Regions from separate parts of the Pseudoalteromonas sp. ESRF-bin5 genome, predicted to be linked through region 2. Evidence: predicted binding sites of a transcription regulator. Region 2 holds the regulator's gene; the other holds the start of a gene.

Region 1 (15,394 bases), on a different contig from region 2:
CCACGCTTTATCTCAATAACGATACGCATACCGTCTTTATCTGATTCATCACGTAGTGCACTAATGCCTTCAATTTTTTTATCTTTAACAAGCTCCGCTATTTTTTCAATTAAGCGTGCTTTGTTAACTTGATAAGGGATTTCATGAACAATAATTGTTTCACGACCCGTTTTTTCGTCTGTTTCGATGTCAGCACGTGCACGCATGTACACTTTGCCACGACCCGTTTGATACGCTTGTTCAATCCCTTTTTTACCGTTAATGATTGCGGCTGTAGGGAAATCTGGGCCAGGAATGTAATCCATTAACTCAGTTATGGTTAAATCTGGATTAACAATTAATGCTAAACAACCATTGATAACTTCAGTTAAGTTATGTGGTGGGATGTTTGTCGCCATACCTACGGCAATACCAGAAGAACCATTTACAAGTAAATTAGGTACCTTCGTTGGTAAAACGTCAGGAATTTGCTCTGTGCCATCGTAGTTAGGAACGAAATCAACCGTTTCTTTCTCAAGATCCGCTAATAACTCATGAGACATTTTAGCCATACGTACTTCGGTGTAACGCATTGCAGCAGCTGAATCACCATCAACAGAACCAAAGTTACCCTGGCCGTCTACAAGCATATAACGAAGTGAGAATGGCTGTGCCATACGAACTATCGTGTCATAAACTGCGCTATCGCCGTGTGGGTGGTATTTACCGATTACATCACCGACAACACGTGCCGACTTTTTGTAAGGCTTGTTCCAATCATTACTAAGCTCGTTCATTGCAAACAAAACGCGGCGGTGAACTGGCTTTAAGCCATCACGTACGTCTGGTAATGCACGTCCTACAATTACACTCATTGCGTAATCTAAGTAGGAGTTTTTTAACTCGTCTTCAATATTGACTGGCAGAATTTCATTGGCGAGATCAGTCATTTGATATCACATTCCTTCAGTAGCAGCTCTTAATAACCCAGTATTAGGTTTTAAAGAGTATTGTTATTATTACTAACAGACATGCTATCACAATTAATTTTAATTTACAGGCGCAAAACTTTGCGATTTATCAATTTAGGCCTATATAATGGCCTCAGATTGACGAGGAAGTATTTTATGACCGAACATCAAAATGTAGATCACGCAGAAATAGCAAAATTTGAAGCCATCGCAGAGCGTTGGTGGGATTTAGAGGGTGAGTTTAAACCTCTTCACGAAATTAATCCGTTACGCCTAGATTTTATTGCAAATAAAACGCAAGGTTTATTTGATAAAGAAACACTCGATGTTGGCTGTGGTGGGGGTATTTTAAGCCAAAGTATGGCACGTATGGGGGCAAAGGTAACAGGTATTGATATGGGACAAGAGCCTTTGACTGTCGCTAAATTACACAGCCTAGAAACGGGTGTTAATGTAGATTACATAAAAATACCCGCAGAACAGTTTGCTGAAGAACACCCTGAACGATTTGACGTTGTTACCTGTATGGAAATGCTCGAACACGTTCCAGACCCTGCTTCAATTATTCACGCCGTTGCCAAACTTGCAAAACCTGGCGCTGATGTTTTTTTCTCTACCCTCAATAAAACACCGAAAGCCTACTTGTACGCAATTGTAGGTGCTGAAAAACTATTAAAAATGGTTCCAGAGGGAACTCACGATCACAAAAAGTTTATTAAACCGGCGCAGCTAATTGCGTGGGCCGAGCAAGCGGGCTTAAAAGTACGTGCAAGCTCAGGACTTTCGTATAACCCCTTCTCTAAACAATACACACTTAATAATGATGTTAGTGTTAATTATATCCTTCATTTTGAGAAGTTGGTGTAATGAAGAGCGCAGGTTCATCATTAGAACTTTATCAATATGATGCATTTTTGTTTGATTTAGACGGCACCTTACTCGACACAGCTGACGATTTAGGCGCTGCACTTAATAGTGTACTACGAGCAAATCAAATTGCCGAAGTAACAAGCGAAATATATCGCCCAGCGGCTTCTAATGGTGCGGCAGCTTTACTGGAAGCAGGTTTTAAAGAGTTGTGGCCCTCTCTTGCACAAGCACAGTTGATAAAGCAATTGGTCGATAGCTATGCCCAAAACATTGCGAAATACACCCAATGCTTTGCCGGTATTGAACCACTATTGATCTCACTTGATCACAAAAAGATCAAATGGGGGATCATGACAAACAAGCCTGGCTTTTTAACTGAGCCGCTTGTCGCTGCGATCCCCGCTTTAAAAAATGCGGCCGTTGTTATTAGCGGTGATACGCTTGAAGAAGCCAAACCCTCTCCTCTACCTTTACTTCATTGCGCAAAACTAATGGACGTAATACCAGCTCGCTGTTTATACATAGGTGATGCCGAGCGAGACATTCAAGCTGGTAAAGCAGCAGGTATGCCTACAGCTACTGCTCTGTGGGGGTACATTCCAAGCGATGCAGAAGCACTTACTTGGAAAGCTGATTTTAACTGGCGTAGCCCTATTGACGCATTTAACCATATATAGTGCCCATTTTAGATATAAACACTATATATTGTGATTGTGTTAGTTTTTACGCAAAGCTTGATGATAAAAAAAGCAGCCAAAATTTATTTTCAAAATGTGTAAATTTAGTCGATCCTGAGTTGATTTTTAAAAATTTCAACTTCAATGAATGATCAAAGGTTAATGCCTACTAACACAAATACGTTATCCCAACGTTATCCACAAATAGGGGCAATTATGCCCCTTGCAAATCAACTCAGACCACACTATCTTGTGATCTCTAAATTGAACAACACCAGATATTGTGGCCAAATGTTATTCAATTAAATTTACCTCATTGGGTAAAACTTATAAAAAATGAGCACTACTTCTCTTTTTGAGACGTACAACATTGGTCAAAAATACATTATCCCCAAGGAATACAGGCAAAGCTATGAACCAACAGTTATCTGTAAGCAAACGTGACGGGCGCAAAGAGCCTCTTGATCTTGATAAGATCCATCGCGTTATAGAATGGGCCGCCGAAGGTTTAAATAACGTTTCGGTTTCACAGGTTGAATTAAAGTCACATATTCAATTTTATGATGGTATTCGTACAAAAGATATTCACGAAACGATTATCAAAGCGGCTGCCGATCAGATTTCTAAAGAATCACCTGATTACCAGTATCTTGCTGCGCGTTTAGCTGTATTCCACTTACGTAAAAAAGCATACGGTCAATTCGAGCCTCCACGTTTATTTGATCACGTAACAAAAATGGTGAGTGATAAACGTTACGATGCTCACTTACTTGCTGATTATACAGAGCAAGAATTTGACGAATTAGACGAATACCTTGACCACTCACGCGATCTTAATTTTAGTTACGCTGCAGTTAAGCAATTAGAAGGTAAATACCTAGTTCAAAACCGTGTAACGGGTGAAATTTATGAAAGCGCACAGTTTTTATATATTTTAGTGGCTGCAAGCTTATTTGCAGATTACCCACGAGAAACACGAGTTTCATATATAAAACGTTTTTACGACGCGGTATCGTTATTTAAAATTTCATTGCCTACACCAATCATGGCTGGTGTACGTACGCCTACTCGTCAATTTAGCTCTTGCGTACTTATTGAATGTGGCGACAGCCTTGATTCAATCAATGCTACATCGTCAGCTATTGTAAAATATGTTTCTCAGCGTGCTGGTATCGGTATTAATGCTGGTCGTATCCGTGCATTAGGAAGCCATATCCGTAATGGCGAAGCATACCACACAGGTTGTATCCCTTTTTACAAGCACTTTCAAACAGCTGTTAAGAGTTGTTCACAAGGTGGTGTTCGCGGCGGCGCAGCAACCCTATTCTACCCGCTATGGCATTTGGAAGTAGAGAACCTTTTAGTTCTTAAAAATAACCGTGGTGTTGATGACAACCGTGTTCGTCATTTAGATTACGGCGTACAGTTTAATAAGTTAATGTATTCTCGTTTGATTAAAGACGATTACATTACGTTATTTAGCCCATCAGACGTGCCAGGTCTTTACGATGCGTTTTTTGAAGATCAAGACGAATTTGATGCGTTATATGTTAAATATGAACAAGACGAGTCAATTCGTAAAAAGCGTATTAAAGCCATTGAATTGTTCTCTGTGTTTGCACAAGAGCGTGCAAGTACTGGCCGCATATACTTACAGAATGTAGATCACTGTAATACACATAGCCCGTTTATAGCGAAAGTTGCGCCAATTCGTCAGTCTAACTTGTGTTTAGAAATTGCATTACCGACTAAACCACTTAACAACGTTAACGACGAAGAAGGCGAAATTGCATTATGTACACTGTCTGCTTTCAACTTAGGTGCGCTTGAGTCTCTAGATGAACTAGAAGAGCTTGCGGAGCTAGCTGTACGTGCACTCGATAATTTACTCGACTTCCAAGACTACCCAGTACCAGCTGCCAAAAACGCAACAATGGGACGTCGTACGTTAGGAATAGGCGTAATCAACTATGCCTACTACTTAGCTAAAAATGGTAAGCGTTATTCAGACGGCAGTGCAAATGCACTAACACATAAAACATTCGAAGCTATTCAATACTACTTGATGAAAGCGTCAAACGAACTTGCAAAAGAACGTGGTGCATGTCCTAAGTTTAACGAAACAACGTATTCTCAAGGTATTATGCCTACAGATACGTATAAAACAGACTTAGATAAAATTTGTGATGAGCCACTGCATCTTGATTGGGATGCACTGCGTAAAAGCATACAAGAACACGGTATGCGTAACTCAACACTAAGCGCATTAATGCCATCAGAAACGTCATCGCAAATCTCGAACGCAACAAATGGTATCGAGCCACCACGCGGTCACATTAGTGTTAAAGCAAGTAAAGATGGTATTTTAAAACAAGTTGTACCTGAGTACGAACGTTTGAAAGACAACTATGAGTTACTTTGGGACATACCTTCTAATGATGGTTACTTACAGCTTGTCGGTATCATGCAAAAATTTGTTGACCAAACTATTTCTGCAAACACAAATTATGATCCAAATAAATTTGAAGGCGGTAAAGTACCTATGAAAGTCTTATTAAAAGACTTACTTAGCGCTTACAAATTGGGGGTCAAAACATTGTATTACCATAATACCCGTGATGGCGCATCTGATGCACAAGACGACACTCCAGAAGTGGAAGATGACGATTGTGCAGGCGGCGCGTGTAAAATATAGTCGTTAATTTTATCTTAAGCGGGCATGCAGCCCGCTTTGTTCTGATAGTTTTTTGAGTGATAAACATGTCTTATACTACTTTTAGTCGTAATCATAATAACCAAATGCAAGAGCCAATGTTTTTTGGCCAGACCGTTAACGTATCGCGTTACGATCAACAAAAATATCCTATTTTTGAAAAGTTAATTGAAAAGCAACTGTCTTTCTTTTGGCGACCAGAAGAAGTAGATGTGAGTAAAGACCGTTTAGATTTTCAGGCGCTACCAGAGCATGAAAAGCATATATTTTTAAGTAACTTAAAATATCAAACACTGCTTGATAGTGTACAAGGCCGCTCTCCTAACGTTGCGCTACTACCTATCGTGTCTATTCCAGAACTTGAAACCTGGATAGAAACGTGGGCATTTAGTGAAACAATTCACAGCCGTTCATACACCCACATTATTCGTAACGTAACACAATCACCAGAGCTTATTTTTGATGACATCGTTAGCAACGATAAAATTAGCGAGCGCGCTGATGCAGTAACGACTTATTACGATGATTTAATTAACTCTGTTTCACTTTACAACCTTTACGGTGAAGGCAAGCATGAAATCAACGGTAAAACAGTGGTTGTAAACTTATTCGAGCTGAAAAAGAAACTTTACCTCGCTATGATGTCGGTAAATATTCTTGAAGCAATTCGTTTTTATGTCAGCTTTGCTTGTTCATTTGCATTTGCTGAGCGTGAACTTATGGAAGGTAACGCTAAGATAATTAAACTAATTGCACGTGACGAAGCACTTCATCTTTCGGGTACACAGCATATTTTAAATATCATGCAAGACGGCAAAGACGATCCAGAAATGGCAATCGTTGCAGCTCAATGTCGCGATGAAGCAATTAAAATGTTTGTACAAGCTGCCGAGCAAGAGAAAGAATGGGCAGAGTACCTATTCAAAGATGGCTCTATGATTGGCTTAAACAAGCATATTTTATGTCAGTATGTTGAATATATTACTAACGCACGTATGACTGCTATTGGTTTGCCAGCCCAATTTGAAAACAACAGTAACCCTATCCCATGGATCAACTCATGGTTAGTGTCTGATAATGTTCAGGTTGCACCACAAGAGGCAGAAATTAGTTCATACCTTGTAGGTCAAATAGATTCACAAGTTGATGCTGCTGAATTTGGTGACTTTGACTTATAATGAATAACGAAACGACTGCAAGTGTTACACTTGCAGAAAACAGCCAGCGCATTGAATATAGCCCTGGCTGCCCTTCTCTTTTACACTGCTTAGAATCTCAAAAAATAGACGTTGCTTATCAATGTCGTGAAGGCTACTGCGGTGCTTGCAGAGCAACTTTAGTATCTGGCAATGTTCAATATAATGAAGAGCCACTCGCGTTTGTTCGTGATGGTGAAATACTTTTATGCTGTAGCAAGCCAAACGGCAATATAAGTATTAATCTAAAATAATTAATAGCTTTATAGCAGCACCCATCTTTACTGGGCATTATAATGTTTATTAGTAAAACGATAATGACCAGTAATCTTATAATCAAATAGCATTCCGCTTATTTCTGGTCCTCGCCCTATATTATGTACAATTTGAACATTCTCGGCGCTGCTTAAAGCTTCCGTAACAACCATGCCTATATGGGGTAAGTTACCGGGTAACATCCAAGTAACTATATCACCAACTTTGTAATCACGTGAGTTACTTGAAATAGCTAACTCTGTGCCATGACGCTTAAAAAATACTTGAAGGTTAGGTACACGCCTGTGATCAATATTTTTATCTGGTTTTTTTAAACCCCAAATTCGCTCAGACGGATACCTCGCAAAATTTGCTCGGATATCTTCATGTACTCTTTGTTGTAAATCCACACCCAATTGGCGGTAAGCACGAATAATAACATCGGTACACACACCAATATTACTTGGTACATCACCACCGGGATAGGTCATTGAATAATAACTGCCGTCATAAGTAATATTGTGTGTTGTTCTTTCAATCAGTGCTGCGGATATTTGCTGATTGAAAGAGTTAGCAAACAAACAAAAAGGTAAAAACGTAAATAAATATAAACCGTATTTAAACATAATCACCCTTTTAAAAACGCTATACGCCAAAGCTTTAATTAGCCTTCTTCTTCAACAAGTGACTCTAACAAGTCATGAATCTCTGCTTTAAGTTCTTTGTCTTCTATTTTATTTGCACTGACTTTGGCACTTTGAAGATTTTTTATAGCCTCTTCTTTTTGGCCCATCTCAAGTTGTAGTGTCGCCATAGAAAAAGCAACCGACGACATATGGTCTTTATTATTAATAGCAATAGATTTTGCTAGCGCCTTTTCGTAAGTAGTAATAGCGTCTTCTAACTCCTCTGTAAAATCAGCCAGTGTTTCCCACTGAACAGGATGATCTTTAGAGGTATTTTCGTTTTCTTCACAAATTGCTTTTAGTTTAGAAAAAAGTAACTCAAAGCGTTTACGATCATTTTTATTCGCCGCACTCATTAATTCTTCAGCCAAATCATGTACCGCTTTGTATACTTTTGTATTCATCATTACGTATCACCCTTAATGTATTTATGCTTAAAATAGCAAAATATAAATTTAAATGGCTCATTAAATATGCCCTTAGGCCGATCATACAACATTAAAGTATATAGCAAACGATTTAACTACAGGGGCAGTAGTTAAAAATGTATTTTGATGAGGTTTATCTATTTTATAGGTAGTAAAACCCTCTATAAGGCTTAACTATAGTGGATTTGTAAATATCAGAACGAAAAAAAGAATATTTGGTAAGCTCTTTCAGGCTATAAACTTAAATGCTTAGGGTTAATAAAAAATAATAATTTCAAACAATTTAACACGAGCTGTTAAACTAATAATTGTAGAAATTATATAAAGATGAATAAAGCATGAAAGAGTGTAACCAGTGTGGTAAATGCTGTACCAAATATGGTGGTGGTGACCTCGACGTATCATCAGAAGAAATTGAAATGTGGGCGCTCTTTAATCCCGAAATTTATCAATATGTACAAAACAATAAAATTTGGTTTGAGCCGAACACAGGTGATAAATTAAATAACTGCCCATTTTTAGCAATTGAACCTAAAAAAGATGAAGGTGATCGCGATAAATTCATATGTAATATTTACCTAGACCGACCTGAAGATTGCCGCCAATACCCTAGCCTAATAGCCGAAATGCTACGTGACGAATGTGAAATGCTAGAGCCTACTGACTTAAAAAACCAAAAACGTGCACAATACAAGCTTGATGTACTAATGATTGATAGCAGATAAAATACCAACCTGAGTGATTTATCATCATTTTTAGTTGATTAAACGCAAATGCAAAAGTTATAGTATAACATTGTTGATTCAAAAATTATGAACTGTTATATTATATCACAACATGTAATCACCAAATAATTTACCAATGACAAAGTTAACATTAATTTCTTCTGCCATTTTATCGGTTTTATGCACCCAATCCGCCCTAGCTGCAACAATAACAGGTAAGGTAATAAACGATAAAAATCAACCTATTGAAAACGCTTCCATTCATGTTCATGGAAAAAATCAAACTATAAAAAGTAATGAGCTTGGCGAATTCTCAATTGAAATTGACGCTAACAGCCAACTTCATATCAGTAAAGACAACTACGTAGATTCAAGAATAACGGTGACTGAATCGTCAAACAATGTCACGGTTTCACTTTTACCAACCTCGGTTGAAACCGTTGTGGTTTATGCATCCGCGCTACACAAAAGCAGCTTAGAAATGATTTCACCGGTAAGCGTTCTGTCGGGTGATGAGTTAAGAAATAAATCTAAACCAACACTTGGCGAAACACTAAAAGGTTTACCTGGTGTTAATGCAAGCTACTTTGGCCCTGTATCCTCAAGCCCTATTATTCGAGGTTTAGATGGTCCTCGCGTTAAAATCACCCAAAACGGATTAGATGCTAGTGATGCGTCGCGCATTGGACCAGACCATGCAACCTCAAGCGACAGCTTAGCAGCTGAACAAATTGAAGTACTTCGTGGACCAAGTACACTTTTGTATGGCTCAGGTGCAATTGGTGGTGTGGTAAATGTGGTTGATAACCGTATTCCAACGAGTAATTTAGATGATTTAACCGGTGCCGCTGAGTACAGCCATGACACGGTTTCTAACTCAAATACCGTGGCCGCAAAACTAGAAACAGGAAATGACGGATTTAACTTTCATTTTGATGGGACTAAACGCAGTGGCGATGACTATGAAACGCCTACATTTACAGTAACTGACGAAGATGGCGACATAGAAACTGAAAACTCAGTAGAAAACACGTTTATTGATAGCGAAACACTAAATTTTGGTACTAGCTACGTTGGCGAGCACCTTACTGTTGGATTTTCTTACGGTAGTATAGAAACTGACTATGGAATACCTGGACATGAACATCATCATGAGCATGATCACGAAGGTGAAACTGAAGAAGAACATGCAGAACATGAGGATGAAGAAGAAGGCGAAGAAGCTGTTTTTGCACAGCTAGAGCAAGACCGTTGGCAAGGCTTAGTCAGTTATGCGCTTCACAATAACTGGATAGAGACAATCAACCTACGTATAGGTTATACAGACTATTCACACAGTGAAATTGAAGATGGTGAAATTGGTACCACGTTCACTAATAAAACTACCGAAGCGCGTTTAAACGTAGAACATAAGTTCGCGGACTGGCATGGTATGTTAGGCTATCATTACAGCAATTCTGACTACGACGCAATTGGTGATGAAGCATTTACTCCAGCAAGTATAACAACCTCAAATGCACTTTATGTGTTAGAAGAACGCGTGTTTGGTGATGTTACTTTAGAGCTTGGTGCTCGTATTGAAGATTACAAAATTGAAAGTAATATATCTTCAGCTGAGCATCATCATGAACATGATGAAGAATTTGAAGAATTTGAAGAAGAACATGAAGAAGAGATAATTGCCTACAGTGAAAGCTTTACTAACGTAAGTGCATCTGCAGGGGCTATTTGGCAATATACGCCAGGACAAAGTTTAGCACTGAGCCTATCTCATTCTGAGCGTGCGCCGCTTTCTGCTGAGCTGTTATCTAATGGCCTACACATTGCTACAGGTACTTACGAACTTGGCTTAGGTTACCACATCGAAGATAACGAAGCCCACTTTGAACCTGAGGACATCAAACAAGAAAAATCAACTAACCTTGATTTAAGCTTTAGACGCTTTAGTGGAGATTTTGGTTACACTGTAAACTTTTTCTATAACGATATTAAAAATTTCTATTTCCAAGAAAATACGGGCTTAGTTTACGATGAAGAAGAGGGGTTAGAATCAGCTGTTGGTGCACACGACGATGTAGTAGCTGTTTACCAATTTAAAAGCAAAGATGCAGAGCTCTATGGATTTGAGTTCGATGCACACTACCAAATTACACCAAACACAATGGTTAAAGTATTTGGTGACTCTACCCGCGCTAAACTTAAAAGTGATGAAGGCAACTTGCCGCGTATACCTGCAAATAAGTTAGGCTCTGAGTTACAGTATGATTTAGGTAAATTGCAACTAACGTTAACTGGCACACATTACTTCGATCAAAATGATATCACTGCGTTTGAAAGCCGAACGGATGGTTATACTTTATTTGATGCTCAAGCTAACTACCAATTAGGGTTAGGTGCTGTTGATGCTCAATTTTATATAAATGTTGATAACCTGACTGATGAGCTTGGGTTTGTTCATACCTCATTTATAAAAGATAAAGCCCCTCTTCCAGGTAGAAATATTCGCTTGGGTGTTCGCGGCTACTTTTAATCATTAAAAGCTATGCTTTGACATTAAAGTGTTTAATTAATAACTCCCTTTTGAAACCGCATTTTTAAATGCGGTTTTTTTAATGACTTGCTTTGTAATTGGCGTTTGGCGTTTGGCGTTTGGCGTTTGGCGTTAATCATTTTAAAAGTGACTGTTCGTATTGCCTGACAATAATTAAAGGTAATTTTTAATAGGCACAAAAAAACCGCGCTATAAGTAAGCGCGGTTTTTTAACTAACTTAATAATGACTATTAAGAAAGGATTTCGTGTAGCTCAACGTCAAATACAAGCGTTGAGAAAGGTGCAATTGCAGCACCTGCACCACGTTCACCATAAGCTAGCTCATGAGGAACGTAAATACGCCATTTAGTGCCTACTGGCATCATTTGTAACGCTTCAGTCCAACCTTTGATCACGCCACCTACTGGGAATTCAGCTGGTTGACCGCGCTCGTAAGAGCTATCAAATACTGTACCGTTAATTAATGTACCGTGGTAATCAACACGTACTGTAGACTCAGCAGTTGGCTTTTCGCCTTCACCTGTTGCTAATACTTCATATTGAAGACCAGACTCAGTAACAGTGATTTCAGGACGTTTTGCGTTTTCTTCTAAGAATGCAATACCTTCAGCAGAAAGTACTTTTGACTCTTCTTCACGACGAGCTTGAATCTCTTCGTTAACTTTTTCAAATGCAGCTTGGATCTCTGGGATCTCAACTTGAAAAGCGCTACCTGCGTACGCATCTTTCATGCCTTCAAACACTGAATTTAGGTTTAAGCCTTCAAAAGGATTAGACTTAAGTTGCTCACCCATTTGTAAGCCAATACCGTAACTTGCTTTTTCAGCATCTGTAGTAAAATTATCTGACATAATGTGTTTTTCACGTTTTGTTAGTTAAAAGACATGAGTATGCTATCACAAAATAACGCACGTTTGGTGCTAGTTTTTATTGAGTTTTACCTTTAACAGACCAACAATAAAGCAACTAAGTATCAAACTGAATAAAAATCCAGCAAGCAATGAAAAAGTTAATAAACTAGCGGTGCCGCCAATAATAATTGGTACAGCGACTAATCCAACTACACCAATAAATACTGAGGCAACTAGGGGCCATTTTGTATCGTACTTAGTAATTAAGTGGGCCACTAAAATATTAAAACCTACACCATATGCAAACGCTGTAATTAATGGGTGTTCTGGTTGTGCATCGGCTGCCATTTTAATTAGTACGCTCATGCCGCTTTGGTAACAGTAACCAAACACGGTCCATAAAAGAATGTGTTTTAAAAGCTGTGCACTCATAGGAATAGTTGCGTTGTCTGTCATTTATCAAACCCCAGATAGCAAAAAACCGCCATAAGGCGGTTTTTTAAATAATGGTGGAGAGATAGGGATTTGAACCCTAGATAGGCTACAAACCTATGCCGGTTTTCAAGACCGGTGCATTCGACCACTCTGCCATCTCTCCGTACGGCGCGAATAATATGGGTTATCGAGATATTTGTAAAGCTTTAAATGTAAAAAAATAAAATTTAATCTAATAGCGTAAAAAACTATCACTTATTCATTTAAAGATTTTAAAAATAGCGGTTACTAGTAATACTGTTTAGGCCTACGCGCAATCCAAGAACACACTAAGCAAACCAATAAGCTCAATGAGAAAAAAGTAACCCCTTGAAAAATTAAATCAAAACGGTTTAAATCGTCACTTGGCACAATGACAAACATAAAAGTAGGCAGAATACTTAACATAAGCACATAACAACACACTTTAAATGCGCGTCCAAAATCAAATCGTTTAGATTGTTGCATCCACCAAGTAAGTAATACCAATACACTGACAGCTGAACCGGCAATAAAAGGGGCTGCATTTGTACTCATTGCTACATATAACGTAACAAACGCACCTAAAAGGCCCCAAATTGACCAAGCGAGCCAGTTTTCTTTTTCACGTAAAAATAAATTTCCCATAATTTAAGTCTTCTTTATCGTTATTATTTTGAGACTCTCCATACATTATCAAAAAACAACCGATTAAAAAACAATCTGCAGAAGAATTATCAAGTTATTTAGCATCCATGCCCTTCTTGCAGTTTCTCACTGACAATAATAATCAGCGGTTAAAATTTACACTCTATTATAAGTGACCCTATATGTATGTAAAAGTTCACACTTATTTATAAATCCGTAAAATAAGCTTCTGGCTTATGCCTTGGTGACTTTTTACAATCGACGGCAGGTGTACCTATATACAAGTAACCCACAATTTCATCTAACTCGTTTAAATTAAGCGCTAGCTTAACCGCATTACTTTGTGCAAAATAACCCGTGCGCCAAATACCCCCTAACCCTTGTGCAAATGCGGCTTGTTGCATTGCAAGTACGCTACACCCTGCGCTTTGCACTTGCTCGATACGAGGAACTTTAGGATGTTGTTGATATTTAGCAATGGCGATGATGATCATTGGAGCACGAAGCGGTAATTCTTTAGCTCGGTTTATAACTTTATCTTCTTGTTGCTCTGCCACAGCACTCTCGTGGTAAATCGACCCTAACTTTTCACGCGCTTGCCCTTCAACAACAATAAATTGCCATGGCGCTATGCAACCATGATCGGGGACACGAAGTGCAGCTTGTTTAATAATATTAAGCTGCTCAATTGATGGGCCAGGCTCTGTTAGTTTTGAGTCGGATTGGCGAGTTAATAAAAGCTCAATAGCGTCCATAATTATTTCTCGATATTTAAAACGCTAGGGTAACATTTTAAGTCTGTGTTGATAAATATTGAAATAAAAACGCCAGCAAAAAATAATTTTTGCTGGCGTATATAAACTTACGTTAAATTTACTCTTTAAAGACACTTCTTCTGAGCCAATAATCAACGCTTACAAAACGCCCACCTCCGGTGAAAAATAAACTCAGGAGCATTGCGAAATAAATGGCAGCAAATTCTATCCCATTATTTAAAATTGAAGGTTTACCTTTTTCGTACAGGTAATCTACAAACCCATGCTCATCGACTATTGATCGTATTTTGCCAATTCGCTCTTGTACTTCAACTGAGTTTTCAAGACTTTCTTTGGCGCCGGGTATAGACAACCAATCAAGTACCTGAGCTGCACTCGTGTCAGGGTTAGTCGGAGCAATTGCAAACCAGCCGTTGTGCCAATGCACTGATGTTGCAGCAACAACCATAGTAAACATTAGAGGAATACTTACGAGGCGAGTCAATAGGCCTAATAATAAAAACCAACCTCCCAAAAATTCGCTCCAACCAGCTAAAAATGCAAGTAAGTCGGGAAACGGTAAACCCAAGCCCCATTCACTATTTCCAAACCATTGCACAACATCAGGTGATGCTAATAAATTATTGAAAAAGCCAGTAGCATCGCCGCTGATGGCGAGCTTATTATAACCCGCGATAATCATCACAGGGGCTAAAATTAATCTAAAAAGTAAAGGAGGTAACCCATCTAAAAATGATAGTTTACCTATTGCAGCTACATAGAAGCGAGTCAGTGTGTTCATGCGTATCCTGTGTTTAATGTTTATTTAGTTATAGACTATAAACAACCAAGACCGCATGAATTACCAAACTATTTCAACTTGTCGAAAGGTTAAATACTTCTCGCTATTTGAAGGGCTTCAAAAATAGCGCGCTTAGCATCAATTGCAGCAGCGAGTTTAGCGCCACCAATAACGTGTACTTTAGCGTTTTCAGCATGAGGCTTTACAACTTCATCATTTGAAACTTGACCAATACACGCAATAACAGTGTCGACCGGTAAAACCTGAGTTTCACCACCAACTGTAATAGTTAAACCCTTGCTATCAAAGCTTTGATACTGACAATCTGCAATTTGTTTTACACCATGCTGCTTAGCTACTTGACGATGGATCCAACCTGTTGTTTTTCCAAGTTCACTACCAAATCGGCCAGCGCTTCTTTTTAACATGTACAACTGACGCTCGTCTTTGTGTGGCTTCGGTTCACATTCAATTCCCCACTGCGTTTTAAACTCATCAATGGTTTGTGATTTATGTTCACTTAAAAATGCCACCATATCAAAACCAATGCCGCCAGCACCTAAAATGGCAATAGAGTTGCCTAACTCGACTTCGCCACGAATTACTTCATCGTATGCAAATACGCGTTTGTTATCACCACATTTAATTGACGCCTCACGTGGGCGAACACCCGTTGCAAATACAATATCGTCGTACTGTGTCAGCATTGACTCGTTGTATGACGTTTCGAGTTTAACCGCTACATCTAAACGTTCTAGCTCATTAATAAAGTATGCCAGTGTATGATTAAAGTCTTCTTTGCCAGGTATTTGCATGGCTAAATTAAATTGGCC
Region 2 (16,121 bases):
AATTTACTGCCTAAAAAGGCGTTATAAGCAAAGGGAGTTAAACCTGCAAAGTTGAGCCTGTAGAGCCCACGGCCGGTGCCAATCCAAAACCCGCCTTTACTAGAGCGACTTATAGCAAAAACGGGATTATCACGCAGTGCACGCCCAGGCACACTAAAGAGTTTATCGTCTTCGTATACGAACAAACCTCGCCCTGTGGCGATGTATACGCGCTCTCCATCAAACTGTAAATCGTGTACTGAGGCACGCCCATACTGACTACTTGGAATTAAGTTAATATAACTTTTATTCAAGTCAAAATAACCAACACCACTTTTATTAGCGACCCATAATTTACCATCTGGAGCTTGGCTCAGCGCCATAACCGCTTCAGTCATTTGTGAAACAGCAGCGTGCCTTTCTACTCGCCCTTCGTGAGCAAGCCACAACCCTTCACTGAAGCTTGCTAACCAAATATTATTTTTATCATCTCTAAAAATATCAGCAAACCAAATACTTTGATCTAGCTGGCTCGGTTCAACCCATTGCCATTGGCTAGATTTATCTCTGAATAACAAGCGCCCATAAGTAGAAATCCATAAACCACCATCGCTATCACTCATAAATTTATACACAGCAGAGTTATTCGCGTTGGGTAATGGAAAGGGCCTTAACTCGTCGTCTAAATCTAAAAAGTAAGCGCCTAGCTCTGAAGCTAAATATAAATTCCCATTTAAAAATGCAAGATCATGAACGATCGTTTGAGCTAAACGCTCGGGTAACGATATTTTAGCAGTAAGCTCTAAACGCAGTTTGGCAAAATCGGAGGAGTTTTTAGTTAAGCGTAACAAGTGACGATCGTTTACAAGCCAAATACCTTCTGGCGAAAGCGCCATTTGGCTCACTGAACCCACTATTTGAGTTATAACGGTTGCATTAGCCGTTGGTAAAATGGCTTTAGATTGACCGCGTAAGTTAACTTGACCACGACCAACGTAATATAACCCGTTTGCGGCTATCCAAGTGCCCCCTTTGGAGTCTTCTAGAATATCTCTTACAGGGCCTTTAATGTTAAATGCCTGCGCTGCAAAGGTCGCTGGATTAATAACCACTAAACCACTTCTAGTACCAACCCAAAGTAATCCATTCGAATCGATTAAAAGCTTATTAATGCCATTGCTTGGTAAAAAAGCGCTATTTTGGGTATTGTAGTTTGTGAACGTAGTGCCATCAAAACGGCTCAAACCAAACTGTGTGCCTAGCCAAGTGTAGCCTTGCTGATCTTGCACTACGCTTTTTAATGATTGTGACGGTAAGCCGTCTTTAATATTCCATTGTTTAACAACATAGTCAGTAATTGAAGCCCCACTTGGCATTGCGCACAACATCAGTACACACACCAGTAAAAATCGCATCATACGCTGCCACCTAGTTAAACTAATCAAATATAAACACTAAAAGGGTAGTAAACCTGCTTTTATTAACGCTTGCAAACAAATCAATGAAAAAATACCCGCTAACACGTCATCCGCCATAATCCCAAAGCCACCATGTACGCGTTTGTCTAACATACGAATCGGGCCTGGTTTTGCAATATCAAAAAAGCGAAAAAGTAAAAAGCCAACTAATAAAGTTTGCCAATTTAATGCTGCACCTATCATGGTAATGTAGTAACCAGCGACTTCATCCCACACAATAGCAGGATGGTCATGCACACCCAGATCATCAGCTGTTTTACCGCATGCCCAAATACCAAATACACTGATCACAACTGCAAATACTATTTGTAACCAGATTGGATAATGCATTGTTATAAATATAAATGGCAATGCTGCAAATGTGCCAAATGTACCCGGCGCTTTTGGTGCAAGGCCAGTACCAAACCCTAAACCAAAAAACTGGTGTGGGCGTTTTAAGTTAAATAATCGGTTCTTATTCAAACCTGCTCCTTTGTAAAATGCTCAAAGCCCTGTTGCTCGAAGTTAAACATTTCACCATTTTGTAAAAGCTCAATCTTACCGTTACCACTTTTTATCTGCCCAATACAGGTAATATCCACACCATATTGGCTTAGCTTTAAATCAAGCATACCTTTATTGTTATCGGGAACAGTAAAAATTAATTCATAGTCATCGCCGTAGCTAAGAATAAACGGTAATTGCTTATTAAAATCTAAGCTTGCTTTCATTGCCTCTGATGTAGGAATACTCTCAACATTAATCTCTGCATTTACTTGGGACATTTCAAGAATATGTGTTAAATCGGCAAGTAATCCATCTGATACGTCAATAGCTGACGTTGCAAGCCCACGGATGACCTGACCCGCAGCAACGCGCGGTGTTGGGTAGTCAAATCGATTGTTTAAGTATTCTAAATGCGTAGGATCTATATTAATACCTTGCTTCCGTGCTTCAATAGCAAGACCCGCGTCCCCTAAAGGACCCGTAACATAAATCCAATCACCTACTTTTGCACCACTTCTACGAAGTGCCTTACCTTCCGGCACGGTACCTTTTGCACAAATAGTAATGGTAAGTGGCCCTTGAGTGGTATCGCCACCAATAATTTGTACATTGAAGTATTCTGCAATTTCATGCATGCCTTCAGTAAATTCTGCAATCCACTGAGAATCTATTGTCGGTAACGTTAGTGCAACAGATACCCACGTAGGTTCAGCACCCATTGCAGCTAAATCACTTAAATTAACAGCAAGCGCTCTATGCCCCAATGCGCGAGGAGAAATATCTTCAAAAAAGTGCACGCCTTCAACCAGAGTATCGGTTGTGACTGCAAGTTGGCAGTTTTGTGGAACAGTGACAAGCGCGCAATCATCCCCTATACCTAGGTTAACATCACGACGAGAAATACCGCGACCTTTAAAGTAGCGGTTAATTAATTCAAATTCCTTCATACACAAAAAAGCCGACCTATGCCGGCTCTCCTTTTAACGGTTATATAAAGTAAATCTCTGAAAGCAAAGTCAGAGAAAAATACTATTACTTGCGTAAATGCTTTACAGCTTTATCAAGTACACCGTTTACAAATTTATGACTATCTTCTGCGCCAAATATTTTGGCAAGCTCAATACCTTCGTTGATAGCAACTTTGTAAGGTACATCTTCACGAAACTTAAGTTCGTAGCTGCTTAAACGTAAAATTGCTCGCTCAACCATATCTAAGTCATCAAATGGACGCGTTAAATGAGGTGATACTGATTCATCAAGTAGCTTGTAATTTACAGCTACACCTGAGGCTAAATCTTTAAAGTATTCAACATCAATTTTAGTAACGTCGTTTTCGATCAACATTTGTTGCTCGATGTCGGCAATTGCATTACCGCTTAATTGCCAAGAATAAACGGCTTGAAGTGCTAAGATACGTGCTTTACGTCTTGCTGCTGGTTTCACAAAAATTCCTTAAACTTAAATTTTATCTAACACATTAACCATTTCAAGCGCACCCAAAGCAGCTTCGCCGCCTTTGTTACCCATTTTGGTACCTGCGCGCTCAATAGCTTGTTCAATGCTTTCAGTGGTTAATACGCCAAATGCAACCGGTATATCATACTCAAGTGATACTTGCGCAAGACCTTTGTTTGACTCGCCAGCAACTAGGTCAAAGTGTGGTGTTCCACCTCTGATCACTACGCCTAAAGCGATGATTGCATCATACTCTTTTTTTGCCGCAACGCGTTTTGCCGCTAAAGGTAATTCAACTGCACCCGGTACATAAATCACAGTAATGTCGTCATCAGATACACCACCGGTACGTTTTAGCTCATCAACAGCACCTTCAAGTAGGCTGCTACCAATAAAGTCATTAAAACGAGAAATGACAATGGCAAATTTTTTGCCCGGTGCGTACTTATTACCTTCAATAATTTTCATTTGATAACCCTAAAAATAAGTTCAAGCGGTTGCGATTGCGCAAAAATTGCTGCGCATCATACCATAATAATAATAAAATAGCCTAGTTTAAGCGTTTGCCTATTGTGGCTCAATGTAATCAATAACTTCTAAATGAAAGCCCGAAAGTGCATGGTATTTTTTAGGGCGACTCATTAATCGCATTTGCTCAATTCCTAAATCTGCAAGAATTTGTGAGCCTACACCAACAGTACGAGAAGTACCTTGAAATTTACGCGGTGTAACATTTTCACCAGCGTCTGCAGCAGCAAATGCCTTAACTGTTGCTTCAAGCTCTTCAGTACTTTCTTGTTTACCTAAAATGACTAGCACACCGTCATTTTTAGCTATATATGCCATTGCATCCGATAAGCCCCAGCTTCTATCTGCGCTTCTATCAGAAAGTAAAATATCGTTAAACGTACTTTGTAAATGCACACGCACCAAGGTTGGTTCTTGCGCTTTAATTTCACCCTTGAGTAGTACGTAGTGTAACTGACCGTCAATCGTGTCTTTGTAAGTGACTAAGTCAAATTCCCCATGCTCTGTTGGCAGTTTACACTTAGCCACTTTTTCGATTGTGGTTTCGTTTAAATTGCGGTATTCAATTAAATCAGCAATTGTGCCAATTTTAATGTCGTGCTCTTTAGCAAAAACTTCTAAATCAGGGCGGCGTGCCATGGTGCCATCAGCATTTAAAATTTCAACAATAACAGAAGACGCTTCAAGCCCTGCTAAGCGAGCTAAATCACAACCGGCTTCTGTATGACCTGCGCGTGTTAATACACCACCTGGCTGTGCCATAATCGGAAAAATATGACCCGGCTGTACAATATCGCTAGGAACAGCACCTTTAGCGATAGCTGCTTGTACCGTGCGTGCTCTATCTGCTGCTGATATACCTGTGGTTACGCCTTTTGATGCTTCTATCGACATAGTAAAGTTAGTTGAAAACGCAGCGCCATTATTTTTAACCATTAAAGGCAAGTCTAGTTGCTCACAACGCTCTTGTGTCATCGTTAAACAAATTAAACCACGGCCATGAGTAGCCATAAAGTTAATTGCTTCTGCGCTAATATGTTCCGCAGCAATGATTAGATCACCTTCATTTTCTCTGTCTTCATCGTCCATTAAAATAACCATTTTACCGGCTTTAATGTCATCTATAATTTCTTGTGCGCTGTGTAAATTCATAAATTCGCTCGTGTAAGTTGTCAGTTTCGTTATTTAATAAAGCCCGCTTTTGCGAGTAAGCTCATTGATATATCTGCGCCGGTTGGCTGCTCTGCGCCTTTGATAAGACGCTCTAAATAACGTGCAATTTGATCGACTTCTAAATTAACTTGAGTGCCTACTTTAAAGTCGGCAATCGTTGTTTGACCGCTGGTGTGCGGCACAATTGTTAATTTAAATTTATTACCTTCAACAGCGTTAACTGTCAGGCTTATACCATCAATACATACCGACCCTTTGTACGGTATGTATTTCATTAAATTTTCATCGGTTGTCAGCCAATATTCAGTAGCTCTTGCATTAGCTGTAATCGCCGTTATTGTTGCAATACCGTCAACATGGCCAGACACTAAATGTCCACCTAAACGCGAAACCGGTTGCATTGCTTTTTCAAGGTTAACTGTTTGCCCTATTGAATAATGTGCAAAACCAGTTAAATGAATTGTTTCGTTAGATAAATCAGCGCTAAAACCATCAACATGTTTATCAACTACCGTTAAACACACGCCATTTGTTGCAATACTGTCACCCAGCTTTACGTCACTCATATCAAGGTCGGCGCTTTGAATACGAATGGCTAAATCGCCTTGTTTTTTTTGTAATAAAGCAATTTTGCCTGTGGCTTCTATTATCCCAGTAAACATAGCGCTACTCTTCTTTGTTAAATGATTTTAATGCGTGCGTTTTTAACGCGTTGATACGTAAATCGTCACCAATACGAACACACTCATTAAAAGATAAATCGATAGTATCTTGCATACTCGTCAATTCAGGGAAGTTTACTAAACTTTTAGCATCATAACCCATCAGTTTTGGTGCGATATAAAAAACATACTCGTCAATTAAATCAAGCTCGGTCATTTTCCCCACAAGGGTTGCCCCAGCTTCCAGCCATATATTATTAAACTGATGCTTTGCTAGTGTTTGTAATACATCGGTTAAATCAACCTTACCCTGTTGCTCGCGCACCGCTATGTGCTCAACAAAATGCGGCCACTGCATTGAATTATCAACCTTGGTAGTAAATATAATTACCGGGTGCGCTATTTTAAATAGCGCAAGGTCAGGTGTTAATCTGTTTTGCGAGTCTATTATAACACGCACCGGCTGACGTAGCGGTAAGTTGGTTGGTAATGAATACGGTAACTCACTTGCTCGAACATTAAGTTTTGCATTATCAACAAGAACCGTATCGGCCCCCGTTAAAATGGCACAGCTTTGAGCGCGGTATAGCTGCACATCTTTTCGTGCAGCAGGGCCTGTGATCCACTTACTTTTTCCGTTTTTTAGCGCTGTTTTGCCATCTATACTGGCTGCTAATTTACAGGTTACGTAAGGAAGCCCTTGCTCCATACGCTTAAAAAAGCCAAAGTTTAATGCGCGCGCCTCTTGTTCAAGCAACCCATGAGCAACTTCTATTCCGGCGTCACTCAATATTTTAAGGCCTTTACCTGCCACTTGCGGGTTGGTATCAACCATGGCTGCAATCACCTTTTTAATACCAGCAGCCTTGAGTCCTTCAGCACAGGGGGGCGTGCGCCCGTAATGGCTACAAGGTTCAAGTGTTACATAGGCAGTTGCACCCTTTGCTTTTTCGCCTGCTACAGCAAGTGCATTGACCTCTGCATGTCCTTGCCCTGCTAACTGATGAAACCCTTCACCAATTATTTGATTATCTTTTACAAGTACACAGCCAACATTCGGATTAGGTGTTGTGGTAAACCGACCTTTTTTAGCAAGCTCAATAGCACGCGCCATATATAGTTTATCGTGCTCGGTAAATGCTGATTGGCTGCTCATGCTTATTCCCCTAAACGGGCAATTTCTTCGCCAAACTCTCGTATATCCTCAAACGAGCGATATACTGACGCAAACCTTACATAAGCGACTTTATCTAACTTTTTAAGCGCTTCCATAATGCATTCACCCACTAAATGGCTTGAAATTTCTCGCTCACCCGTTGCACGTAATTGCGACTTTATTATATTGACTACTTCATCAACTTGTTCTGTACTGACGGGACGCTTCTCAAGTGCACGATTTAAACCATTTAGTAACTTATCTTCGTTAAATGGTTCGCGACTGCCGTCTTGTTTTACAACACGCGGCATAACCAGCTCTGCCCCTTCAAACGTGGTGAAACGTTCATGGCAATCGTTACATTCACGACGGCGGCGAACTTGATGGCCACCGCCAACAAGGCGGGAATCTATAACTTTGGTGTCTTTTGCTGTACAAAATGGGCAATGCATAACTAAAGGTATCCGTTTTAAAAACAAAAAAGCCGCTAAAAAGCGGCTTTTATAATAGCATGATTGCTTATGTGATCTAAATTACCGTTTTACTTTATTAAGCGTAAACAGGTAGTTTTGCACAAATTGCTTTCACTTTTTCTTTTACTTGCGCTTGAACAGACTCATCAGCAATGTTGTCTAGTACATCACAGATCCAGCCAGCAAGCTCTTTAGATTCAGCCTCTTTGAAACCACGGCGCGTGATTGCAGGAGAACCAATACGTAAGCCAGACGTTACAAATGGAGAACGCGGATCATTAGGAACTGAGTTTTTGTTAACCGTAATGTTCGCATTACCTAATGCTGCATCAGCATCTTTACCCGTAATATCTTTATCGATTAAATCAAGTAAGAACAAGTGATTATCTGTTTTACCAGAAACAACTTTGTAGCCACGCTCTTGTAATACGCTAACCATTGCTTGCGCATTTTTAACAACTTGTGTTTGGTATTCTTTAAATTCTGGTTGTAAAGCTTCTTTGAATGCCACTGCTTTTGCAGCAATAACGTGACATAAAGGACCACCTTGGCCACCAGGGAATACAGCACTGTTAAGCTTTTTGTAAATTGCTTCGTCACCACATGCAGAAATAATTAAACCGCCACGAGGGCCCGCTAATGTTTTATGCGTTGTTGTAGTAACAACATGTGCAAATGGTACTGGGCTTGGGTAAACACCCGCAGCAATTAAACCTGCAACATGCGCCATATCAACAAACAAGTAAGCATCTACTTTGTCTGCAATTTCGCGAAACTTAGCCCAATCAACAATACCTGAATAAGCAGAAAAACCTGCGATAATCATTTTTGGCTTGTGCTCTAGTGCTAACGCTTCAACTTGTGCGTAATCAATTTCGCCAGTCTCTTCGTTTAGGCCATACTGAATTGCGTTATATGTTTTACCTGAAAAGTTTACGTGTGAACCATGAGTTAAATGGCCACCGTGTGCTAGGCTCATGCCAAGTACTGTATCAAGCGGGCTTAATAAGGCTTGGAAAACAGCTGCATTGGCTTGCGAACCTGCATGCGGCTGAACGTTTGCGTAGTCAGTACCAAACAATTCGTTTGCGCGGTCAATAGCTAATTGCTCAACCACGTCTACGTGCTCACAGCCACCGTAGTAACGCTTGCCAGGATAACCTTCCGCATATTTGTTAGTAAGTTGAGAACCCTGTGCTTCAAGTACGCGTGGGCTACAGTAGTTTTCAGATGCAATTAACTCAATGTGCTCTTCTTGACGTGATGTTTCTTTACTCATCGCGTCAAATAACTCTGGATCAAAGTCCGAAATATTCATGCTACGTTCTAACATTGGGGGCTCCTGGGCAACGTGTATGGTATTTTTTTAGAGGCTATATTGTACGCTTAAAACCGCACTTTGCCTACGTTCTTAAGTTGAGGATATTTAATCAGGGATTGAAACTATTTCACACCCTTTTTAAGATGATATTTTTAAATAACTTACATAATTATTTTAAATGTTTTTTATTTATTACATTTAATTAGTTAATTAAAAAAGCTATTTCACGGTTTAAAATGTGCAAAAAAAGCGGCCATAGCCGCTTTCGTGTTTACTTAATATTTAAGCTAACTTAGCCAGTATTTCTGTACGCAAAGCGTCGTAATCGGCGTTTATGTCGCTTGCAAGACATGGTTTAGCCAATGCGTCGCTCAATGGCTTTGGCATATCTAGTTCAATATTTAGTATACCTTCTACACTTTCTTTAAACTTAGCTGGATGTGCAGTTGCTAAAAAGATGCCCGCAGCACCCGGTGCTCGGTTATTAACTAAACCTTGATAGGCAATTGCTGTATGTGGCTCTGCAACATACCCTGTTTGATGAATATTTTTCATCACCGTTTGAGTGTTTTCTTCGTCAACACTAATTGAGTAAAAGTTGTCGTAACTAAACCAGTTGTTGTCCAACATAGTTTGCACACGTGGCCAGTTATTCGGCTTACTCACGTCCATCGCATTTGAAAGCGATTCAAGCGTTGCATTAGGCAACCAATTTTTATCAAGTATAAAACGAGGAACGGTGTCGTTTTGGTTTGTTGTTGCACTTAACTTTCCAACCGGCAACCCTATTACAGCGCCAATCATTGCGGCGCATACATTACCAAAGTTACCACTTGGTACAGAAATATGCGCTGTTGCACGCTTTTCTTTTGGCAGTTGTGCAATCGCTTCAAAGTAATAACACACCTGAGCGACTAAGCGGCTTATGTTTATCGAATTTGCTGAATTTAAGCCAAGTGTAGATTTAACTTCATCATCTAAAAACGACTTCTTAACAAGTTCTTGGCAATCGTCAAAACTGCCATCAACCGCGTAACAATGAATATTGCCACCTAAGGTAGTAAATAGCTTTTGCTGAGCAAGTGAAATTTTTCCTTTAGGATAAAGAATAACCACATCAATGTTTGGTTTATTGTAAAATGCATGCGCAACCGCTGCACCAGTATCACCTGATGTTGCTGTTAAAATAGTCACTTTTTCACCTTGGTTAAACTGCGCTAAGCATTCAGCCATAAAGCGCCCACCAAAATCTTTAAAGGCAAGCGTAGGACCATGAAATAGCTCCAAACAATAGGTATTTTCTTCTACCTCGACTAACTTAACTGGAAAATTAAACGCATTTTTAACCATGTCGGCAACAGTGCTACTTGGCAACTCATCACCAATTAAATGGGATAAAATTTTGCTACTGCGCGTAACAAAATCCATATCAAGTAATGCGTCAACATCAGCCATGGGCGCTAACGATTCAGGAAAAAACACTCCTTGATTACGTCCAAGTCCTGTTTTTACTGCTTCAACGAACGACACTTTTTGTGAGTTATCTTTTAAATTATGTAATTGCATGACTTCTAATCCTATAAAACATTTAATTGACGCGTGCCGTCGTTGTCTAACTTACAAATATGGCAAAAACCTTGCTCATTTATATAATTATTTTTTAACCATTTAGCGCATTGCTCGGCCGCTTCAAGTGTTTTACATACAGTAAATAAGGTAGGCCCTGCGCCTGAAATACTAACTACCTCAGCTCCAAGTGCGGGTAAACTTGCTTTCGCCTCGCTAAAACCAGTAATAAGCGGTGCACGGTAAGGTTCTGCTATTTCGTCTTTCATTATGCTTAATGCATCGTCAAAACGTGCTGTTAATAACAAGCTACTAAAAGAGGATAAACGCTGCGCAAACTCAACGCTTGCATGCATGCTAAGATCTTTTGGCAAAACAGAACGCGCTTTTGCTGTATTAAGCGAAAAGCCTGGAAACGCCGCAACGTAATACCAGTTTTCATCAACCGGTAGTTCTATAGATTTATTAGGAATTAAATCGCCAGTTAGCTGCAAACCGCCCAAATAACAGGGCGTAATGTTATCGTAATGGCGTCCGCCACTTACAACTGCTTCAAAATCTGCCATCAACTCAATTAGCTGTACTTGACTTAACTGTGTTTTTGCAAATTTATCAAGCGCTGCAAATGTAGCAACCACCGAACAAGCACTCGATCCTAATCCAGAACCAATTGGCAGGTTTTTTTTAAGCTCTAGCTTTACCGTTGGCATATCTGGTGCGACATGAGCTCTAAAGTGCACTAAACACTGATATGCTAAGTTTTCTTTCGCATCGCTTGGTAATTTATGAGCATATTCGCCTGAACAAACAAACTCATCACAAGGGGCTGCGCTAACAAGTGCTACATCTCCCAATAAACTACCATCAATTGGCGCAAGAGCAGCACCTAGCGCATCAAATCCAACTGCAAAATTACCAATAGATGCAGGCGCATATACTTCAATCATTTTCGACTCCTAGCGCGATAATGTTTTTAAAACGTCTGCAAATACACCTGCAGCAGTTACTTCAGAGCCAGCGCCGTAACCACGAATAACAAAAGGACGTGGTTGGTAGTATTGACTTAAAATTGCAAGCGCATTTTCACCATCGCGAATAACATTAAGCGCATGTGATGAATCAACAGCCTCAATACCTACTTTACAGTGGCCTTCTTTAATTGTGCCAACGTAACGAAGAACTTTCCCTTCACTTGCCGCTTGCTCAATACGTGCGTTAAAGTCAGCGTCTAAGCTAGGTAATTTTGCCATAAACTCATCAATACTGTCTCCTTCGGCAAACCCTTGTGGTAATACCGACTCTACTTCAATGTCGGTTAGCTCTAATTTCATACCTGCTTCACGCGCAATAATTAACAACTTACGCGCAACATCAGTTCCCGATAAATCATCACGAGGATCTGGCTCTGTAAAACCACTTTCTTTTGCTTTAATGGTTGCCTCTGACAGTGATAAACCATCTTGCAAAGCGCCAAACATGTATGACAATGAGCCCGATAAAATACCGCTAAATTCAAGTAATTCATCTCCTGCACCAAATAAAGATTGCAAATTATCGATAACAGGAAGGCCTGCACCTACGTTTGTTTCGTATAAAAACTTGCGGTTATTTTTTTGTGTAGCAGCAATTAAATCTTGGTAATACGTATATGAGCTGGTTGTTGCCTTTTTATTGGCTGCAACAACATGAAAACCCGCATTTAAAAAGTCAACATATTGCGCTGCAAGTGCATCAGACGATGTACAATCCACCAGCACAGGATTAACTAAGTGATTTTGCTTAACAAATTGCTCAACGAGTTTTAGGTCAAATGACTGCTCTGATACTGCTAATTTTTGCTGCCAATCACTAAAGGCAATACCCTCGCTATCAAGATGTAACTGACGAGAGTTAGCAACGCCGTACAAATTAAGTTTAATGTTACGCTTTTCAAGCCATGCTTGTTGGCGCTCTAATTGAGATATCAGTTCTTGCCCTACTAAGCCACACCCTAGTAAAAACACATCAATTGAAGGTACATGCGTGAAAAAGTTCTCATGGCATATTTTCACTGCGTCGTTGCATAACTCACCGTCAATTACAGCTGAAATAGCACTTTCAGTAGAATCTTGTGCAATTGCCACAATGTTTACTTGTGCTTGAGAAAGGGATGCAAAAAACTTAGCGGCTAAACCACGATGTGCCCGCATATTATCACCCACAAGCGTTACTATGGCTAAATTACGCTGTACTTGAACAGGCTCAATTAAACCTGCTTGAGATTCAAGCTCAAACGCTGTTTGTAAAGCCGTTAAAGCAAGGGCTAAGTCGCTCTCATGTACACAAAAGCTAATGCTAAATTCACAAGACGATTGCGTGATCAACACAATAGATACGTTATCGTGAGCAAGCGCATTAAAAACTTTAGAGGCCATGCCTACTTTGCCTTTCATTCCTGGACCCGAGACAGTCAGCATAGCTAAATCTTGCAGGCTTGAAATTGCTTTTACAGGCTCGTCTGATGAAAAGTCATTTCCGATTAGCGACCCTTGGGCATCAGGGTTATGCGTATTTTTTATTTCACACGGCACGCCCGCTTTGGCGCAAGGCAAAATAGTTTTTGGGTGAAGTACTTTTGCGCCAAAGTAAGAAAGCTCCATTGCCTCTTTGTATGACAAAAAGTCAACTTTAGTGGCTTTTTTGATATAACGAGGATCTGCGCTGTAAACACCATCAACATCAGTCCAAATTTGGCAAACATCTGCCTCTAAACACGCCGCTGCAATAGCCGCTGAGTAATCAGATCCATTACGCCCCAGTGTTGTAAGCTCGCCTTTATTATTGCTTGCTGTAAAACCGGGCATAATATAAATCGTGGCTGGCTTTTCTTTTAATGCCGCTTGAAAATGCGCTTTACTTGCAACTAAATCAACCTCAGCATCAATAAAACCACCTGTTGATGCAACGCAACTTGTCGCCTCTAAATAAACCGCTTTATGTGAGTTCAATAAGCGCTGCATAAGCGACACACTTACTCGCTCGCCAAAGCTTATAACAAACGCACGCACTTGATCGGGGCAGCACTTAATTAAAGATACACCATCAAGCTTATTTTTTAGTTCTTCAAAATTTGGCCAGTGGTCAATTGGGCCATACCCTTTTTCTACGGCTGCTTTTAGCTCGTTACAACGACTCGTTAAAGCCTCCCATAAAGAGCTAAAGTCTTGGCCTTGTTCTGCCGAACTCGCTAGAGCAACTAGTGAGTCGGTCATTCCACCGGGCGCCGATAATACCAAAAGCATTTCATCTTTTAATTGTGCTTTAACTAATTGAGCTACCTGCTCAAGGCAGGCAAAGTCGGCAAGTGATGATCCACCAAATTTTAAAACGCGCATTGTTTATGTTCCTCATCCCATAAAACGAAAAAAGGCCTGTGCTCTAAGTGAACACAGGCCTTTAAATTTGTTGCACCGACCTATGCCACTATCCAGAAAGAATGGTGGTTGTAATAATAATGGTCAGTACGCGATTAAATGTTTTCATGGGGTAAGACTGCCTTAACAAAGGCTATGCTGTCAAGTGCAAATTAAAAGATAAAACAGCCTTTTTCGATATAAAAAAACCTAATGAATGCCAAATTTATGCAAAATATTGTCCATTCTTGTTTTATCTATTGGTTTATTAATAAAATCGATAGCACCTAACTGAGCTACACGTAATTTCATTTTCTCTTGTATATCAGCAGAAATCACAAGTACAAAACACTCAATCTTGTTTGTTTTTATGTATTCAAGAACGCCAACGCCGTCAATCTCAGGCATAGTTAAATCCAAGCATAGCAAATCAAAGCGGTTAGTTTTCAGTAATTCAATAGCTTGTGCGCCATTTGTAGCTTGCTGAATATCTGCATCTATACACTGTTGCAAACATCTGATTACTTGTTTTCGTGCAACTGTTGAGTCATCACACACTAAAATAGAAAAATTCATATTATAAAACTACTAAATAAGCATAATTAATGTCGTTAAGGGCGGCTGTCGTTGGTAAGCTCATATCTCGGGTAATAGTACCTATATTTACAACATAATACCTGGGCTTTTTGTCCACATTTTGTAACAATCTATTATTGAATAAACTTAACAAGCCAAAAGGGATAGTTTATTATTACTTAAAAGTATAAAAAACAAACAAAAACCAGTTAATCAATAATATACAAACACTCTTAAGCAGTTAGTATGTGGCAAATAAAAGCAAAAATCAGCCCTAATTTATCATAAAATAAATCATTTATTATTTGTTTTTAAGCATTTATTGACTAAATTTTAAATAGTAGTGTAAATACTTAATTATATCTCAAGGAATTGTTGACCACTCATGCTACAGAAAAGCCTTTCTAAAAGATTACTGACCAGTGTGTTATCGGTCTATTTTTTGCTTACCTTTGTAGTGACATGCGGGCAGGTGCTTGCTGAGTATTTAAACACTAAAGATTACATAAAAGATGAATTAGCAACCTTACAAAAAACCTTCAGCCGTAGCTTAACACGAGCTATTTGGGAGCTTAATACAAAACAAACAATCACCACCGCAGAAGGGCTACTCGCCATCCCCATGATAGAAGGGATCATAGTGCGTGATGACAGTGGTGAAGTTATTTCGCAGCTTGGTCGCTCTTTAGATATTCATAAACTCTATAGCCAGCAACTTGTCCAAGAAGAAGCCATGCTAGAAGACTCTAAATCAGGCTTGTTTGGGTATACATTTCCACTCATATTCGAATTTTCAGGACGAGCCACACAAGTCGGTGATGTTACGTTATTTTCAAGTCGAGAAGTTGTATTAAGCAGAATAATGGTATCAATCTACTTTTTGATTGGTAATGCCATGATTAAGACTACATTCTTAATTATCTTATTTTTAATGGCCTTTAGAAAGCTACTTACCGACCCGCTTTATCAGCTCACCGAACAAATTGAAAACCTGCAACTCGATGAGCTAGAAGGGCAACACATCGAAATTGAGACCGAAGAACATAATGAGCTTAAGGTAATGGAACACTCTTTTAATAACTTAATCGATAAGGTGGTTCAGTACAGAAAAGAGCTTGAACGAACTCAAAATAAATTAATTGTTAGCAACGAGAAGTTAGACCAACATAACATACAATTAGAGCAGGATGTTGCGCGTAAAACGTCTAACTTAAGTCAAGCAATGATGGAATTACAACAGCAAAAATATGAATTAGAAAAACAAAAAATAGTATTAACAGATGAGGTGGACCTTCGCCGCAGTACCGAAAAAGAACTGTTCACCAAACAAGCGGAATCTCAACGCTATATTGATGAATTAAAACTGGCTCAAGAGCGACTCGTTGGTACAGAAAAAATGGCGGCATTAGGTGGCCTAGTTGCGGGGATCACTCACGACATAAACACGCCTATTGGCATCGGCGTTACTGCAGTATCATTTTTAGAAGAGCGTTTAAATAAGTTAGAAAGTGCCTATGCTGAAAAAACACTTTCCCCTAAGGCGTTGGAAGAGTTTATTAACGAAGCCAAACAAAGCACAAGCTTGCTTACAACAAATTTAGATAGAGCCTCTGACCTTATTGCAAGTTTTAAGCAAATTGCTGTAGACCAAGCCAGTGAAGCTGTGCGTACCATAAACTTTAAAGATTATGTAAATGAAGTAATTCGATCGCTTCACCCTAAATTGAAAAAAACATCGCACACTATTAATCTACAATGCCCTGATGACCTAGTATTAAATTTGCCAGCCGGCGCCATAAGCCAAATATTTACTAATCTCATCGTTAATTCGCTTATTCATGGTTTTGAAGGTAAAGACAATGGTGTTATGGACATT

What was found. Region 2 encodes NrdR, which represses ribonucleotide reductase genes. Its sites were predicted from a motif close to AAACACNANATNTNGTGTTT; they were not measured.
Region 1: the regulator NrdR is predicted to act here: its motif matches at 2,767-2,786, upstream of nrdA (class 1a ribonucleoside-diphosphate reductase subunit alpha).

Annotation. Positions count from the first base shown of each region.
Region 1 covers NZ_NTLW01000282.1:616-16,009, forward strand. The annotation lists partial or broken gene BCG07_RS17345 (DNA topoisomerase (ATP-hydrolyzing)) at 1-929, opposite strand, end outside; gene ubiG (bifunctional 2-polyprenyl-6-hydroxyphenol methylase/3-demethylubiquinol 3-O-methyltransferase UbiG) at 1,107-1,817, shown strand; gene BCG07_RS17355 (HAD-IA family hydrolase) at 1,817-2,497, shown strand; gene nrdA (class 1a ribonucleoside-diphosphate reductase subunit alpha) at 2,910-5,192, shown strand; gene nrdB (class Ia ribonucleoside-diphosphate reductase subunit beta) at 5,258-6,388, shown strand; gene yfaE (class I ribonucleotide reductase maintenance protein YfaE) at 6,388-6,660, shown strand; gene BCG07_RS17375 (DUF1287 domain-containing protein) at 6,688-7,287, opposite strand; gene BCG07_RS17380 (hypothetical protein) at 7,326-7,754, opposite strand; gene BCG07_RS17385 (YkgJ family cysteine cluster protein) at 8,114-8,500, shown strand; gene BCG07_RS17390 (TonB-dependent receptor) at 8,637-11,030, shown strand; gene bamJ (BamJ family beta-barrel-assembly machinery protein) at 11,283-11,903, opposite strand; gene BCG07_RS17400 (hypothetical protein) at 11,973-12,359, opposite strand; tRNA gene BCG07_RS17405 (tRNA-Ser) at 12,411-12,501, opposite strand; gene BCG07_RS17410 (hypothetical protein) at 12,627-13,004, opposite strand; gene BCG07_RS17415 (NAD(P)H nitroreductase) at 13,211-13,759, opposite strand; gene BCG07_RS17420 (HvfX family Cu-binding RiPP maturation protein) at 13,878-14,561, opposite strand; gene BCG07_RS17425 (oxidoreductase) at 14,651-15,394, opposite strand, start outside.
Region 2 covers NZ_NTLW01000047.1:7,313-23,433, reverse strand. The annotation lists gene BCG07_RS01365 (ligand-binding sensor domain-containing diguanylate cyclase) at 1-1,397, opposite strand, end outside; gene BCG07_RS01360 (phosphatidylglycerophosphatase A family protein) at 1,434-1,919, opposite strand; gene thiL (thiamine-phosphate kinase) at 1,916-2,890, opposite strand; gene nusB (transcription antitermination factor NusB) at 2,976-3,386, opposite strand; gene ribH (6,7-dimethyl-8-ribityllumazine synthase) at 3,402-3,866, opposite strand; gene ribBA (bifunctional 3,4-dihydroxy-2-butanone-4-phosphate synthase/GTP cyclohydrolase II) at 3,966-5,078, opposite strand; gene BCG07_RS01335 (riboflavin synthase) at 5,108-5,761, opposite strand; gene ribD (bifunctional diaminohydroxyphosphoribosylaminopyrimidine deaminase/5-amino-6-(5-phosphoribosylamino)uracil reductase RibD) at 5,766-6,917, opposite strand; gene nrdR (transcriptional regulator NrdR) at 6,920-7,369, opposite strand; gene glyA (serine hydroxymethyltransferase) at 7,467-8,723, opposite strand; gene thrC (threonine synthase) at 8,994-10,277, opposite strand; gene thrB (homoserine kinase) at 10,289-11,224, opposite strand; gene thrA (bifunctional aspartate kinase/homoserine dehydrogenase I) at 11,234-13,651, opposite strand; gene BCG07_RS01300 (response regulator) at 13,880-14,245, opposite strand; gene BCG07_RS01295 (ATP-binding protein) at 14,631-16,121, shown strand, end outside.